3 regions of the Alcanivorax sp. 97CO-5 genome follow, and region 2 is predicted to be linked to each of the others. Evidence: predicted binding sites of a transcription regulator. Region 2 holds the regulator's gene; each other region holds the start of a gene.

Region 1 (5,221 bases), on a different contig from region 2:
CTGACCGTACCCCTTCCTAAGGCTCGCGGCATCAACGACAATGAGAGAGCGGAGTTTCTGATCGCCGCCAACCAGCTAAAGGCGCAAATGACTCTGTTCTCCGAAGCCTCAACACTGGCCAGCAGCGATGTCTTCTAAGGCCCCACCCGCCCTATTCATCGGGCTGATGACTGGCACCAGTTTGGACGGTATCGACGCTGTCATCGCCGACATTAGTGACAACCATTTCACACTGGTCAGCACCCTGAGCCAACCCATCCCTGAGAGCCTTCGCGGCGAGATTCTCGGCCTCTGCCAGCCGGGCAATAACGAAATTGACCGGGCCGGCGCCGTCAGCCTTCAATTGGCTGAACACTACGCGAACACCTGCCAGACTCTGCTCGACCAGGCGGCCATCGCACCAGAGCAAGTTCGCGCCATCGGTTGTCACGGACAGACCGTTCGTCACCGCCCACACGCTGCCGGCTTCAGCGTGCAGCTGGGCTGCCCAGACACCCTCTCTGTGAAAACGGGCATCGCCGTGGTTAGCAACTTCCGCAATAAAGACATCGCTCTGGGTGGACAAGGCGCCCCGCTAGTACCGCCCTTCCACCAACAGCTTTTCGCTCGCCCCGATCAACGCATCGCAGTAGTAAATATTGGCGGCATGGCCAATGTGACGCTACTAGAGAATGGCCAGCTCAGCGGCGGCTTTGATACCGGGCCGGGCAACGTATTGATGGATAGCTGGATTCAGCAACATCACCAGCGGGCCTATGACCGCAACGGCGACTGGGCTGCCAGCGCCCAGCCCGACTTAGCCCTACTCAACACCTTGCTGAGCGACCCCTATTTCCGGCTGCCCCCCCCAAAAAGCACTGGGCGGGAACGTTTCAGCCTTGACTGGCTAAACGAACAACTTGCGAATCATTCACTCACTGCCAGCGTAGTCCAGGCCTCACTAGCAGAACTCACCGCCCACTCAATCAGCGATGCACTCAGTGACTTCCAACCGGACCAAGTGTTGATCTGCGGCGGCGGCGCCCATAACCAACACTTGCTAGAGCGCATCCAAGCGCTACTCAGCACCCCAGTCACCAGTACCGCCAAACAGGGGTTGGCCCCAGACTGGGTGGAAGCTGCCGCCTTTGCTTGGCTGGCCTGGGCTCGCATGGAAGAAAAAGCAGGCAATGCGCCAGTGGTTACCGGCGCGTCAAGGGAGACCATATTGGGGCAGGTCACTTTACCGTGATCAAGAAGGCAAGGTGCCAAAGCACAGCTCGGCAACTATCAGTTGGCACTGCCAGCGCTTGGTGTCTTTCAGCTTGAAGCTGGCGCCTTAAACCAGCCAGAGACCAATCATGGCACAGCCAAAGCCAAGGGCGGCTCCAGCAAAAATATCCGAAGGATAATGAACCCCAAGCAACACTCGCGACAGCCCTACCATCAGCGCCAAGCCCAACGCAAGAGCTATCACCGGCGGGTAAAACACGCAAAGTAAAGACGCCATCACAAAGGCTGCTGCAGTGTGACCAGACGGAAAGCTGAATCGATCCGCCGGCTGGATAAATGCCGACAGGCTTTCCAGCGCATCCGCCGGTCGAGGCCGCTTGATTAGATGCTTGAGCAATACAAACAACGGCATCTCAAGGGCGTAGGCCACCATCGCAGTGAGAGCAAACTCACTGCCACCCTGGCGATCCATCCCCCATATACATAGCGTCAAAGCCACATAAAACGGGCCATCGCCGAAGCGAGAGACCATCCGCGCCAAACGGGCACGACGGGCTGCCTGTGGCTGCTGTAGCAACCAGCACATGGCCCGGGTGTCTGCGGCGGTCATTCGTTGAAATGTCGGTTTTGTCGTCATCATGGGTTCAGTATCTACCCGAAAAGCGACGAATTGTTGATTGAACGGTGAATTTTTTATGACAGCAGCAGGCGTATCATGCAAAGCGCAAAATCTGAAGGGAACACAGAAAAGTCGGTCGCGGGCCACTGAAAAGTGGTCAAAATGTACTTAGAGCACATCCGTTGCGCTTTTTTAGATGGCTAAAGATGCGCAATCTAAAAGTTGCACCTAGATTGCGAACCGGCCTAAAAAGCTGAGCAGGCAAGAAGGTTTTCAACAGCCGACTAGACCGAGAAAGAAGACCCGCAACCACAAGTAGTAGCCGCATTAGGGTTGCTCACCACAAAACGTGAGCCCATCAGGCCTTTTTCGTAGTCGACCACGGAGCCATCCAGATACTGGATACTCATGGCGTCCACCAGCAAAATGACGCCCTCTTTCTCTACCGAAGTATCGTCCTCGTTCATCGTCTCATCGAAAGTAAAACCATAAGAGAACCCTGCGCACCCACCACCGGTAATATAAACACGCAGCTTGAGGTTCGGATTTCCTTCGTCGTCACGCAGCTCTTTAACTTTGGCGGCGGCGACATCGGTAAATGAAATCGGTGCTGACTCGATCATACTCTCGCTATCGGCTGACATTTGGGCAGAAGAAAAACCACTCAGGTACGAACCCTCCTGAACGGACTGATCATGTTCTAGTACCCGACTAAAACAGTCAAGAATTATCCGCACTCCCCTTCCCTACCACATTCTCTTCGGCTGGCGTCTCAGCCGGTTCTGGCTTGGTAACCTTTTTGGCATCCGGCGCAGGCAGATTTCGACGTTCGTCATCCAGACGCACCAACTTGCCATTCACCTGCGCCCCCATGACCATCTCAACCATGCGATAGTATACATTGCCCTCCACTGAGGCCTTTTCTGCCAGCTCAAGATTCTCCGTGGCGTGCACATCGCCTTCTACACGCCCATTAATTACCACCTGAGCAACCCGAATTTCACCTTTAACCACACCGCTTTCACCGATTACCAAGCGGCCACCCTCCTCGCCCACACTGACACTGCCTTCCACGGTACCTTGGATATGCAAACCTCCGGAAAATTCAATATCACCACGGACGGTTGCGCTAGGCGCAATCAATGTGTGGTTACGGTAATCCTGGGACGACGATCCTGTAGTCATCGAGCTTTTTTTGTATCGGCTTAGCACACGATTCTCCTACTGCCACTTTATCGTTTTTTGTGTCTCGTAACGGCTCATGCCGCCGCTCTCAGCATCCACATCCAGCGCCTGCACCGCCACCCCTTCAGGCACCTTAAATCGGCCGTTCAGCTCTTGGAAGTAGCGAAATCTGAATTGGGTCTCGCTGCCCTCTTCAAGCCAATCGCTGCCAGCAACAATAAACGCTTTACCATTCTTTTCACCGCGCAACTGCAAGCTAATATCACCGGACAGATAACCCCGGTTATCCCCAGACTGTACCAGGACGACACGGTACAAATATTCGCCAGTGTCGCTATTGTGCTGCAGCGTCATCTTTTCAATCTGCAAGCCCCCCTCGCTACCGCCCGGTGCCATAACATTTTTATAAAATAGCACCGCCTCTTCGAGTTCCGCGACTTGATCCTGCAATGCCTTTATCTCCTGACGCACCTCTTCACGAGCCTCCAAAGTCAGCTCTGAATCCGCGCGAAAAACTGCCAGCTGGCTACGCGCGGTGTCCAATTCAGCCTGCAGGATCTTGGCTTCCCCACGCAGACGGCGGTTGGAGTCGGAGGCGTCCATGACACCTCCTGCGCCCAACCAACCGCCAATTAAAAACAGCAGCACCCCAGCAAACAGTGCCACTAACACCAAAAACCGACGCCGCTTCTTCTGCTGAGAAGGGCTCACCGGCATCAACACCACATCATCAACGCCCGCGCGGCTTTTTGGCTTCCTTGCCATGATTATGGCGCCAGCGGAACCACTGCCAGTCCCGCCCCCTCATCCAAGCCAAACATAATATTCATGGCCTGCACCGCCTGGCCTGACGCCCCTTTCACCAAGTTATCAATCACGGACAAAACAACAATCACGCTCTCACCCCGAGGCTGATGCAATGCCAGCCGGCACATATTGGCGCCTTTAACGAAGCGCGTCTCCGGGTGGCTACCCAGCGGCATCACGTCTACAAAGGGCTCATCGGCATAACGGGCTTCAAACGCTGCCTGAATTTCTTCCAACGGGGGCGCCGACGCGGTGAGCTGACCGTAAAGGGTGGAATGAATACCACGAATCATGGGAATAAGATGCGGAACAAATGTAGCGCTTACCGGGCCACCAGCGATATCCGCCAGCCCTTGCTCGATCTCTGGCAAATGTCGGTGGCCGCTGGCGCCATAAGCCTTGTAGCTCTCTCCAGCCTCCGCCAGCAACATCGGCACCTTGGCACTTTTGCCGCCACCACTGGCGCCACTGGCCGCATTAGCGATCAGCTGATCGGGTTTGATCCAGCCGTTTTCTAACAACGGCAAATAGCCCAGCTGAATCGAGGTGGGATAACAACCGGCGCAGGCTACCAGCCGAGCGTTACGAATCGCTTCGCGGTTCACTTCCGGCAAGCCATAAACCGCATCCGCCAGCAACTCTGGGCAGGCATGGGGCTCCCCGTACCATTCACTCCACAGCTCATGATCCCGCAGCCGGAAATCTGCTGACAGATCCACCACCCGCACACCGGCGTCCATTAGTTCGGGCATCATCCGCATAGCTACATTATGGGGTGTAGCAAAGAACACCACGTCACAGCCCGCCAGCCGCTTTGCGTCCGGCTCACTGAAGACCAGATCAGTTCGTCCTCGCAGGGAGGGAAACAGGTCAGCCACCGCCACACCAGCTTCGCCACGAGAGGTAATCACATCCAATTCTGCATGAGGGTGGTTAACCAACAGGCGCAATAATTCAACCCCGGTATACCCGGTACCGCCAACCACACCCACTTTCAGTGGTGTACTGGCTTGTGCTGGCTGAGAAGACATATCCCACTCCTGAACTGCATCAATAAAAGGAAGCCCTGCATGATAGGGGCGCCATCGATCAGCGGCAAGAAAGCCCCCATAACCGTCTCTCCTTCCAGGTTACGGTCACCCGGGCAGTTGCCGCTCGGGCTCTTTCCCTGCGCCCATCGACCCGGCTTTTTCGTTGCCTCGTTCCGCCGGTTTGTCCTGGGGCTTTTCCAGCGCCATACCCTGACCATCAGAAAGCCGATCAGCCAGAGAGTCATACAGCGGCCGAGGCCAGACAATTTTAGCCACCGCTGCCGACAGTAGCGCCCCCGCCATAAGCGGCAGCAGAATATCGTGGCGGTTGCCCGTCAGCTCCATCACGATCACAAAGGAGGTAATC
Region 2 (5,221 bases):
TCGCGTTTTTAATTGGTTATCCTCCTGGCTCGAGTCTTGAAACTTGTCGCTTGTCGTTTGAAACTCATCTTCGCCCTGACAACTCGGATGCCCCATGTTTGCCTTTGTTGAACAGCGTTACCCGACTCTCTGGCCCTACATTCAGTTAATGCGCCTTGATCGCCCCATCGGCACGCTGTTGCTGCTATGGCCCACGCTGTGGGCGGTATGGATTGCTGGGGCCGGTACGCCGAGCCTGACCGTTATTGTGGTTTTCTTTCTGGGCGTGGTGATCATGCGGGCGGCGGGGTGTGTGATTAATGACTTTGCCGATCGGAATTTCGATGGCGACGTAGAACGTACTCAGGGACGTCCGCTGGCCACCGGTGCACTCAGCGCCAAACAGGCTCTGGCCCTGTTTGGCGGCTTAGGTCTATTGGCTTTTGGGCTAGTGCTGTTTCTCAATGAGCTGACCTTTTGGCTGTCTTTCGGCGGCTTGGGCCTTGCAGTGCTTTATCCCTTTACCAAGCGTTTCACTTTTATGCCGCAGCTTTTCTTGGGCGCTGCCTTCAGCTGGGCCATCCCCATGGCGTTTGCCGCTGAAACCGGTGAAGTGCCGGAAATCGCTTGGCTGCTGTACGTGGCCAATGTGCTGTGGACGGTGGCCTACGACACTGAATACGCTATGTGTGACCGTGAAGATGACCTGAAACTAGGCATCAAAAGCACCGCCATCCTGTTTGGCGATGCCGACCGCCTGATGATCGCCATCCTTCAAGCCCTGACACTATTGGCATTGATTATGGTCGGCCACCGGCTGGGTTTTTCCTGGCCCTGGTACGCTGGTTTGGTTGGAATGAGCCTTAGCTTTGCCTTTCAGCACAGCTTGATCCGCTACCGTGAACGCTGGCCCAGCTTTCACGCATTTCTGAATAATCATTGGGCCGGAGCATGCGTGTTTATCGGGTTGTATTTTCAGTATTTTTGAATCGCTACAAGTCCCCTATAGCGGGGGTGTCTTAGAGTGCCACCTAATGGTGTTCGGCGCCGCGATTCAAGGGGGACGAAAGGGATAATTCGGTCCACCTGAGCGGCTAATCGAGGGCATATTATTACCGTATCTTAAGGCCTGGCGTGTGTTGTCGTTTGTGGCTTGGGGCTGTCGCCAGATGGTTGCAGGCCTTCCGTTCGTCTTAACCTGCGTTGTTGCGTGGCGGGGCTCTATCTGTCATACACATGTCATAAAAAAGCAATCTAATAGATAACATCCCGAGCGGCACACGCCACTCACAAGACAGGCAAGGAAGGAAGCCATGTCCCGAAACCGTATATTGATTGTTGATGACGAGCCCGCTATTCGTGAGATGGTCGCCGTCGCCCTTGAACTGGCCGATTTCGATGTGCTGGAGGCAGAGAATGCCCAACGTGGCCATGAGATCATCGTCGATGAGCGCCCGGATCTGGTGCTGCTGGATTGGATGCTGCCGTCGGTCACGGGTATCGAACTGGCCCGCCGGCTGAAGCGTGATGAGACTACCAACGAGGTGCCCATCATCATGCTCACTGCGAAAAGCGAAGAAGATAACAAGATTCAAGGGCTGGACGTTGGCGCCGATGATTACATCACCAAACCCTTCTCCACTCGTGAACTAATCTCCCGCATTAAAGCCGTGCTGCGGCGCGCGTCTAGTGTCGCGGCGGAAAAGGCCATTGAAGTAGAAGGTCTGTGCCTGGACCCGGTGAGTCACCGCATTAGCGCCAACGATTCTCCCGTGGACATGGGGCCCACCGAATACAGGCTGTTGGAATTTTTCATGAGCCACCAAGAGCGGGCCTATTCGCGCACCCAGCTACTGGACCAAGTATGGGGTGCTAACGTCTATGTGGAAGACCGTACCATCGACGTGCATATCCGCCGTCTGCGTAAGGCGCTGGCTCCCTTCGGCTACGATCGTTTTATTCAGACCGTGCGCGGTACCGGCTACCGGTTTTCAGTGAAATCGGCCAAGGCAGGTTGAGACGGCAGGCATGCGGCTGCCTATACTAGGCAGCGCCGTCGCCCCCCCCCGATACCGGCTAACGAGCAAAGTAATTGCGGTGGAATACCCATGAAAGCCAGCTTGGCCAAGGAAGTTAATCGCATTGCCGGCCTGATATTTCTGGCCGCTCTGGCTGCCCTGGCAGTGGGCCACACTTGGCCACTGCTGGTAGGGCTGGGGGGCTATATTATTTGGAGCACCCGGCAACTGTTCGCCCTGTACAGCTGGCTGGTGCGCGACGATCATACCGAGCCACCAGACAGTATCGGGCTGTGGGGTGAGTTTTATACCCGCCTTGAGCACTTGTTCCAAAAAGAACGTCGCGCCCAGGAAAACCTGCAAGGCATCATCCACCGCGCCCAACAGTCAGTGAACGCCCTTGACGATGTAGTCATCCTCATCGACCAACACGGTTATCTGGAATATTGGAACCATGCCGCCGAACGTGCCATGGGCTTTAATGCGAGCCAAGATCTGGGCCAGCCACTGACAAACCTGATCCGCCATCCTCGGTTTACCGGTTATCTAAGCAAAGGGGATTTTCAGGACCCGCTGGAAATCCCTTCACCGGTGAATGACAACCGTATCCTGCAGTTCCGCGTAACTGAGTTTGGTATCGGCGAACAATTATTGATTGCTCGTGACGTTACGCGGCTGCATCACTTGGAACAAATGCGCAAAGATTTTGTAGCCAATGTGAGCCATGAATTAAAGACGCCGCTTACCGTGCTCAAAGGCTACCTGGAAACCCTGCTCGATACCCTCCCGGAAGAACAGGCCCGTCTGCGTCGCGCATTGATGCAAATGGACAATCAATCCAACCGCATGGAAGCCCTAGTCGCCGATTTGTTATTACTGGCCCGATTAGAAGGAACGGAAGCTGACAGTGTACGTCAGGCGGTACCCGTTCATGGCATGCTTAATCGGATGAAAGAAAATGCGTTGGCTATAGGCAGCGACAAGGATCACCAGATCGAGCTGGATGTTCCTCTCGACGCACGCTTGATCGCCAATCCGGCTGAACTGGAAAGTGCCTTCGGCAATCTGATTACCAATGCAGTGAAATATACGCCGGCCAACGGCACCATCCGTATCCGTTGGTGGCAAGATTCTTGCGGCGCGCACTTTTCTGTCACAGACAACGGGATTGGCATCGACCCCGCCCACATCCCGCGCTTAACGGAACGTTTTTACCGGCCAGACAATAGCCGCGTTACAGAAACCGGGGGCACCGGCCTGGGCCTCGCCATCGTTAAACACGTAATGATTCGCCATGATGGGCGCTTGGAAATCGTCAGCGAACTGAGCAAGGGCAGCACCTTTACCTGTCATTTCCCGGCGGAGCGGCTGGTTAGCAAGCCAACGGCAGTGGCGGGTTGAATTTCAGGTTCAAGAGGTGTGTTTCTAGCCGGCTGTTGAAATCTCTTTTGTCAGGACGTTCTCAACATTATTGTTTTCGAGAATGGTATGTTTTGGCTTCGGTTTTTTTGCTTTATAAAAAGGAGCAAGACCCCTTTGTCATTCCCCGGTGACAACGCCCCTGATCTTGGGGATTCTTCGTTTGTGTCAGATGTCGGCAAAGTTCTGCCCGCCCTTTAGCCAGCGACGTAACAGGGGGTCGATCCACTGTGGGTAGTCTTGCATTAGTTTGTTGGCGATCTCTTTGGCGGGCTCCATTAACGCTTCATCACGAACCAGATCGGCGATGCGAAAGGCCAGGTCGCCGGTCTGGCGAGTGCCCAGCCATTCGCCGGGTCCACGTAGTTTCAAATCTTCTTCGGCAATAACAAAACCGTCGGTGGTATCGCGCATTACCGCCAGGCGTCGCTTGCCAGTATGCGATAGAGGGTTTTTGTATAGCAGTAAACAGTAGCTTTGCTCGGCTCCACGGCCTACGCGACCGCGTAACTGGTGTAACTGCGCGAGGCCCAACCGTTCGGCGTTTTCCATTACCATGAGGGTGGCGTTGGGTACATCCACGCCCACTTCGATGACGGTGGTGGCAATCAGCAATTGCGCTTCTCCCCGCGAAAAACGTGCCATACGCTCGGCTTTTTCTTTCGCCTTCATGCGCCCGTGTACCAGCTCCACCTTCAGCTCCGGCAAGGCGATCTGTAATTCCGCAAATGTTGCTTCCGCTGCCTGAGCCTGCAGTTCTTCAGACTCCTCAATTAAAGTGCAGACCCAGTAGGCCTGAGTGTTTTTCTTTTTAGCAGAGGGACGGCAGGCATCGTTAATGCGTTCGATTACTTGGGGGCGTCGGCTCTCGGGAAGCACCAAGGTGTCGATGGGCTTGCGGCCCGGTGGCATTTCGTCGATCACGGATGTGTCCAGATCGCTATAGACGCTCATGGCCAGGGTGCGGGGAATGGGCGTGGCGGTGAGGACTAATTGGTGGGGAACCTGAATGCCATGGGCGTTATCCTCGCGCCCTTTTTCACGCAGGGCCAGCCGCTGCTGCACACCGAAGCGGTGCTGCTCATCAATGATGGTGAGCCCAAGGCGATGGAACTGTACGGCCTCCTGAAACAAAGCATGGGTGCCGACCACGATGTGCGCACTGCCATCGGCTAGCGCTGCGTTGGTTTCCCGGCGGGCTTTTACGCCGAGGCTGCCCGCCAGCCAGTGTACTTTTATACCCAGTGGCGCCAGCCAGTGGTGGAAGTTTTCTCGATGCTGTTCCGCCAGCAGCTCCGTAGGTGCCATTAACGCGACCTGATAGCCGGACTCAATGGCGGCAAGGGCGGCGGCGGCGGCTACCAGGGTTTTGCCTGAGCCCACATCGCCTTGTACCAGACGTAACATGGGGTGGGCTTGTTTCATGTCGCCCATCAGCTCACCGATGACTCGTTTTTGGGCGCCAGTGAGGTTAAAGGGTAGGCTGTCCTGTAGTTTTTCAAACAGTGTCTGCCCGCCAAGGCGCGGGGCATGGAAGGCTTTCTGTCCGGCGCGTTTTTGCAGCATGCCTAATTGGTGAGCCACCATTTCTTCCATCACCAGCCGTTTTACTGCCGGATGTTTGCCTTCCAGCAGTAAGTTCACCGGGTCATCTGGTCGTGGATTATGCAGTTTGCTCAAGGCGTCGGCTAAGCTGGGCAGGCCGCTCTGATCCAGCAGTTGGGCAGGAATCAGCTCTTGGGGAGGGTGCGCCTGTAGGTATTTCAGGGCCTGCCCGGTGAGGTTGCGCAGGGTTTTCTGACTGA
Region 3 (5,221 bases), on a different contig from region 2:
AAACGCACCCGCCGATCAATCTCCCGCAGCTGTTTCTTGCCGTAGATGTATTCTGCGTTCTCCGAGCGATCGCCCTGGGCCGCCGCCTCCTGCACCGACTGGGTGATCTCTGGGCGCTTCTGCTTCCATAAATATTGCAGCTCATCGTTGAGCTTATGGTATCCCTCAACGGTGATGTACTTGGAGGCAGGTTTGCCCTTCGGTCGCCAGCGGCCCATGGGTTATACCTCGAAGATCCGGTGCAATTCGCGCAGCCCCTTGAACTCCAAGGTGTTGCCAGAAGGGTCCTGAACAAAGAACGTTCCTTGCTCCGCGGGCTGCCCCGCGAATCGCTCACGAGGCTTAAGCAGAAACGGCCACTGGTGCTGGTAAATCCGCTCCACTAGGGCCTCCCAGCGGGCAAAGCTGAGCACCACGCCAAAATGAGGCATCGGCACTGGATGGCCGTCCACCTCACTGTAGCCCTGGATCGGCGTTAAATTTTCGCCTTTATGCAAGGAGAGCTGATGTCCGTGCAGGTCCACATCCACCCAGTTCGGAGCATCGCGCCCACGACGCCCACCCAGCACGCGGCAATAAAAATCCGCAGCGTCTTCCAGATCATTCACCAGAAAAGCCAAATGAAAGGCCGGTTGTTTTTCCATCGTCTACCGCTCTTGCTAAACTCACGTGATTCAGCCTGATGCCAACACATCCATAGGCGTGTTGTTTGTAATGCGATTGGATGCATTGAAAGTTCAAAAGCGCGCAGCCCAGAAAGCCAAGATGGCATTGGCATGCTTCGCGTTTTAACGTTGAACTAGCTTACCCCAGCACCAGGCGCGCCCATACTACTAGAGGAACCCTGCGCATGTCTGTCACCCGTGCTTCCTGGCCCGCCACACGTATGCGCCGCATGCGCCGCGATGATTTTTCCCGCCGCCTGATGCGCGAGCACACCCTCACCGTTGACGACCTGATTTACCCGGTGTTTGTACTGGAAGGCAGCAATCAAATCGAAGCCGTTCCCTCCATGCCCGGTGTGGAACGTAAAAGCATTGATCTGCTGGTGGAAGAAGCCCGTGAGCTGGCCGATCTAGGCGTTCCCGCCATGGCCTTGTTTCCAGTCACTCCAGGCGATATAAAAACCCTCGATGGCCGTGAAGCCTGGAACCCTGAGGGGCTAGCCCAGCGTGCCGTGCGCGCGATCAAGGCTGCCGTTCCCGAGATGGGAGTCATCACTGACGGCGCCTTGGATCCGTTCACTACCCACGGCCAGGACGGCATCATTGATGACAACGGCTATGTACTCAACGACGTGACCGTGGATGCACTGGTCAAGCAGGCCCTATCCCATGCCGACGCCGGCGCCGACATGGTTGCCCCTTCAGACATGATGGATGGCCGCATCGGTGCCATTCGCGATGCCCTGGAAGCCCACGGCCATATCCACACCCGTATCATGGCCTACTCTGCCAAGTACGCCAGCGCCTACTATGGCCCTTTCCGCGATGCGGTCGGCTCCGCCGGCAATCTCGGCAAGGCGGACAAGACCACCTATCAAATGGACCCGGCCAATTCCGATGAGGCGCTGCATGAGATCGCCTTAGACCTGGCGGAAGGCGCCGACGTGGTAATGGTGAAACCGGGCATGCCTTACTTGGACGTGGTCCGCCGAGTGAAAGACGAATTCAAAGTCCCTGTGTACGCCTATCAAGTGAGTGGTGAATACGCCATGCACATGGCCGCTTTTCAAAACGGCTGGCTGGACCAAGACAAAGTGATGATGGAATCCTTGCTGGCATTCAAACGCGCCGGCGCCGATGGCATCCTCACCTACTTTGCCAAGACGGCAGCGCAAGCACTGAAAAAACAGCGTTAACCGAAGGCGACACGCGCTTCAATGTAAGCAAAACAGGAACGACCCGTGCTTGCCGTTCCTGTTCTGCCTGCCCTTCTCAACACCCTGTGGCCTGCCTATTGATCGTGCTCGGCCTTTCGGTATCCGCCCTAACCTGCGACCACCGAAATCCGCACCCCGGCGAAAAAGATATACCCTCCGACTTTTTTGTTTTTTTGTCTCCTACCGAATTTACTTCCTCCTACAGCCTTTCCTTAGCAGCCTTTCCTTAATCGCGATAGTCTTAGTCATGGCTCGTCACGGACAAACGGGCCCAACAGCCGAATCGCCGATTCATTTTCCGGCTGTCATTACTGCGTAACATTAATGTCATGGAATAGGGCCTACATGCCGGCTCCAGTCAGGACGACACTATGAATGCTTTATCCAATGAACAGGGTGACAACGAGCACAATGTCATTGATTCCAGCAACGGCGAGTTCAGTAATCCGGACTATTATTTGAACCGGGAACTTAGCTTGCTGCAGTTCAATCTGCGGGTGCTCGAGCAAGCCTCGGATGAAAACCACCCATTGATGGAACGGCTGAACTTTTTATTGATTTTTTCCAGCAACATGGACGAGTTTTTCGAAATTCGCGTAGCGGGTTTGAAGCACAAACTGGAAACCCATACCGGGCAGCCCGGTCCCGATGGCCTGCTGCCCGAAGAGCTGCTGGAATCCATCAGCGCCATTACGCACGAAGCGGTAGAGCGCCAGTATCGTATCCTCAATGACGTACTACTCCCTGCCCTGCGTGAAGAAGGTGTGGATTTTCTGCGCCGCGAAGATTGGACCGAAGCCCAAATAGAGTGGGTAAAGAAGTATTTTCGCGAGCAGATATATCCGGTTCTCACTCCAATCGCGCTAGATCCTTCGCACCCCTTCCCACGCTTGGTAAACAAAAGTCTGAACTTCATCGTACCCTTGGACGGCAAGGATGCGTTCGGTCGCTCCACAGGGCTCGCCATTGTACCGGCACCCCGGTCCCTGCCCAGGCTCATTCGCATCCCCGATGAAATCAGTGAAAGCGGTGACGATAACTTCGTTTTCCTCTCCTCCATGATCCACGCTCATGTGTCCGACCTGTTTCCAGGCATGAAGGCCACCGGCTGTTACCAGTTCCGAGTAACCCGCAATGCGGACATGGAAGTGGACGAAGAAGCAGAGGATTTGGCCAGCGCCCTGAAAGGTCAGCTGCTATCACGCCGCTATGGAGACGAAGTGCGCCTGGAAGTAGCCGACAATTGCCCACAGCACCTGATGCACTATCTGCTAGAGCAGTTTGAGCTTACCGAAAAAGACCTGTACGAAGTAAATGGCCCGGTAAATCTGGCCCGCATGTTCACCAGCGTAAACCGGCCGCGTCTGCACTACCCACCCTTCACCCCCAAATTAGCGCCAGTGGTGAAAAAGAGCGAAACCATTTTTGATGCCATCGACCAAGGCGATATCCTGCTGCATCACCCCTATGAGTCCTTTCAGCCGGTGATTAACCTGCTGGCCGAAGCCGCCCGCGATCCCAAAGTGCTAGCCATCAAGCAAACGCTATACCGCACTGGCACCAAGTCAGAAATCCTCGACCATTTGGAAACCGCTGCCCGCAATGGCAAAGAAGTCACCGCCATTGTCGAGCTCCGCGCCCGCTTTGATGAAGAGTCCAATATTGAAGGAGCCCGCCGCCTACAGGAAGCCGGCGCCATCGTGGTCTACGGCGTGGTGGGTTATAAAACCCATGCCAAAATGCTTCTGGTGGTGCGCCGGGATGGTGACGGCATCAAACGGTATGTGCATCTAGGCACCGGCAATTACCACACAAAAACGACCAAGCTATACACAGATTATGGCCTGATGACCTGCGAAAAGAGTATGGGCCAGGACGTGCACAAGATATTTCAGGAATTGACGGGTATGGGTAAGGCGGCCCGGCTGAAGCAGCTCAAGCATTCGCCGTTCACCCTGCACCCCTCGATTATCGAGTGGATCGACTTTGAAACCGCACAAGCCCAGGCAGGTAAACCTGCACGCATTATTGCCAAGTTCAATTCCCTGACAGAAAAAAATATCATGCAGGCCCTGTACCGGGCCAGCCAAGCGGGCGTGGAAATCGACCTAATCATACGGGGCATATGCTGCCTGAGGCCCGGAATTCCTGGCCTGTCGGAGAACATTCGCGTGCGTTCTATTATCGGCCGCTTTCTGGAACACACCCGCATCTACCATTTCCACCACGGCGGTGACGAACTGGTGTATTGCTCCAGCGCCGACTGGATGGAGCGCAATCTGTTCAACCGTGTGGAAACGTGTTTTCCGATCAATGACCCCGCTCTCAAGGCACAGATCTTAGAGCAGGGCCTGCATATCTATTTGCGAGACAACTCTCGCGCCTGGGAACTGCAGCCAGACGGCCACTACCAGCGGGTGCAACCACAAAACGGCGAAGAGCGCTTCATTGCCCAACAGAGCCTGCTCGATACGCTAGGGGGATGAACAAGCTTCTAGCTTTAAAGGGGTTGCGCCGGCTAAAGCGCGCGCCCCCATTTTAAGGCTATTTTCCTCATCGCTAGCGGCTCGCAGCGATTCCTTTCACGCCAACACCAGCTGGTACCCTGCCGCCTGAAAGTAATCGAGTTCCTGCTCCAGGTCCGCTTGGGTAAGCGGGTGCTGCTCCAACCAGCCAACCGGAAAGGTAATGGCAAGACGATTCCCCGTTGCCTGCACGTGAATTTCAGGCACCTTTTCATCACTACGGGCATGGTGCAACCGCACCGCTAAACGCAGTACCAAACATAGTCGCAGCAAGCAGGTTTGTTCATCCTCCGGCAATTCCGCCAGCGCAGCCAAGGGCACCTTGCGACGATGACCGCGCACCATCAACGCCACCATCTGCTGCTCCTGACGAGAAAAACCGGGCAGATCCGAGTTAGTCACCAGATAAGCACCGTGTTTGTGAAACTGGCTATGAGACACCGCCAATCCCACCTCATGGAGCAAACAGCCCCAACGGAGCGTATCCGCGGCCTCGGCTCCCTCGATCTGCCAATCACTGGCTACCTGCTGGTATAACGTCTGGGCTGTGGCACACACTCGCTCTGCTTGGCTGCTTTCCACATGATGGCGATTCATCAGCGCTTGAATACTGCGATCACGCACATCCTCGTGACCAAAGCGCCCCAGTAAGTCGTACAGTAACCCTTCACGTAAAGCGCCACTGGAAACATCCATTTGTTCAATGCCTAACTGCTCGAAAATGCCGTACAAAATGGCCAGACCAGAAGCAAAAATAGGCTGTCGATCCTCACGTAACCCCTTCAATCCCAGCTTGTCCGCGGCACCAGCTTTA

The links. The regulator PhoB, encoded in region 2, activates phosphate uptake and scavenging genes when phosphate is short. The targets are predictions, from matches to a motif close to TGTCATANNNNTGTCANA.
Region 1: a site for PhoB is predicted at 1,896-1,913, ahead of Y017_RS04940 (phosphatase PAP2 family protein). Genes of this name have one in related genera too.
Region 3: a site for PhoB is predicted at 2,186-2,203, ahead of ppk1 (polyphosphate kinase 1). Genes of this name have one in related genera too.

Annotation. Positions count from the first base shown of each region.
Region 1 is NZ_KI965882.1:2,664-7,884, forward strand. Features, by position in the region: gene Y017_RS04930 (OapA family protein) at 1-138, shown strand, start outside; gene Y017_RS04935 (anhydro-N-acetylmuramic acid kinase) at 128-1,231, shown strand; gene Y017_RS04940 (phosphatase PAP2 family protein) at 1,319-1,852, opposite strand; gene erpA (iron-sulfur cluster insertion protein ErpA) at 2,116-2,475, opposite strand; gene Y017_RS04950 (polymer-forming cytoskeletal protein) at 2,552-3,016, opposite strand; gene Y017_RS04955 (DUF6776 family protein) at 3,053-3,781, opposite strand; gene argC (N-acetyl-gamma-glutamyl-phosphate reductase) at 3,784-4,854, opposite strand; gene Y017_RS04965 (chloride channel protein) at 4,960-5,221, opposite strand, start outside.
Region 2 is NZ_KI965907.1:38,020-43,240, reverse strand. Features, by position in the region: gene Y017_RS13610 (chorismate lyase) at 1-12, shown strand, start outside; gene ubiA (4-hydroxybenzoate octaprenyltransferase) at 95-967, shown strand; gene phoB (phosphate regulon transcriptional regulator PhoB) at 1,293-1,997, shown strand; gene phoR (phosphate regulon sensor histidine kinase PhoR) at 2,088-3,398, shown strand; gene recG (ATP-dependent DNA helicase RecG) at 3,585-5,221, opposite strand, start outside.
Region 3 is NZ_KI965888.1:399,635-404,855, reverse strand. Features, by position in the region: gene greB (transcription elongation factor GreB) at 1-218, opposite strand, end outside; gene Y017_RS07885 (VOC family protein) at 222-644, opposite strand; gene hemB (porphobilinogen synthase) at 851-1,861, shown strand; gene ppk1 (polyphosphate kinase 1) at 2,254-4,368, shown strand; gene ppx (exopolyphosphatase) at 4,465-5,221, opposite strand, start outside.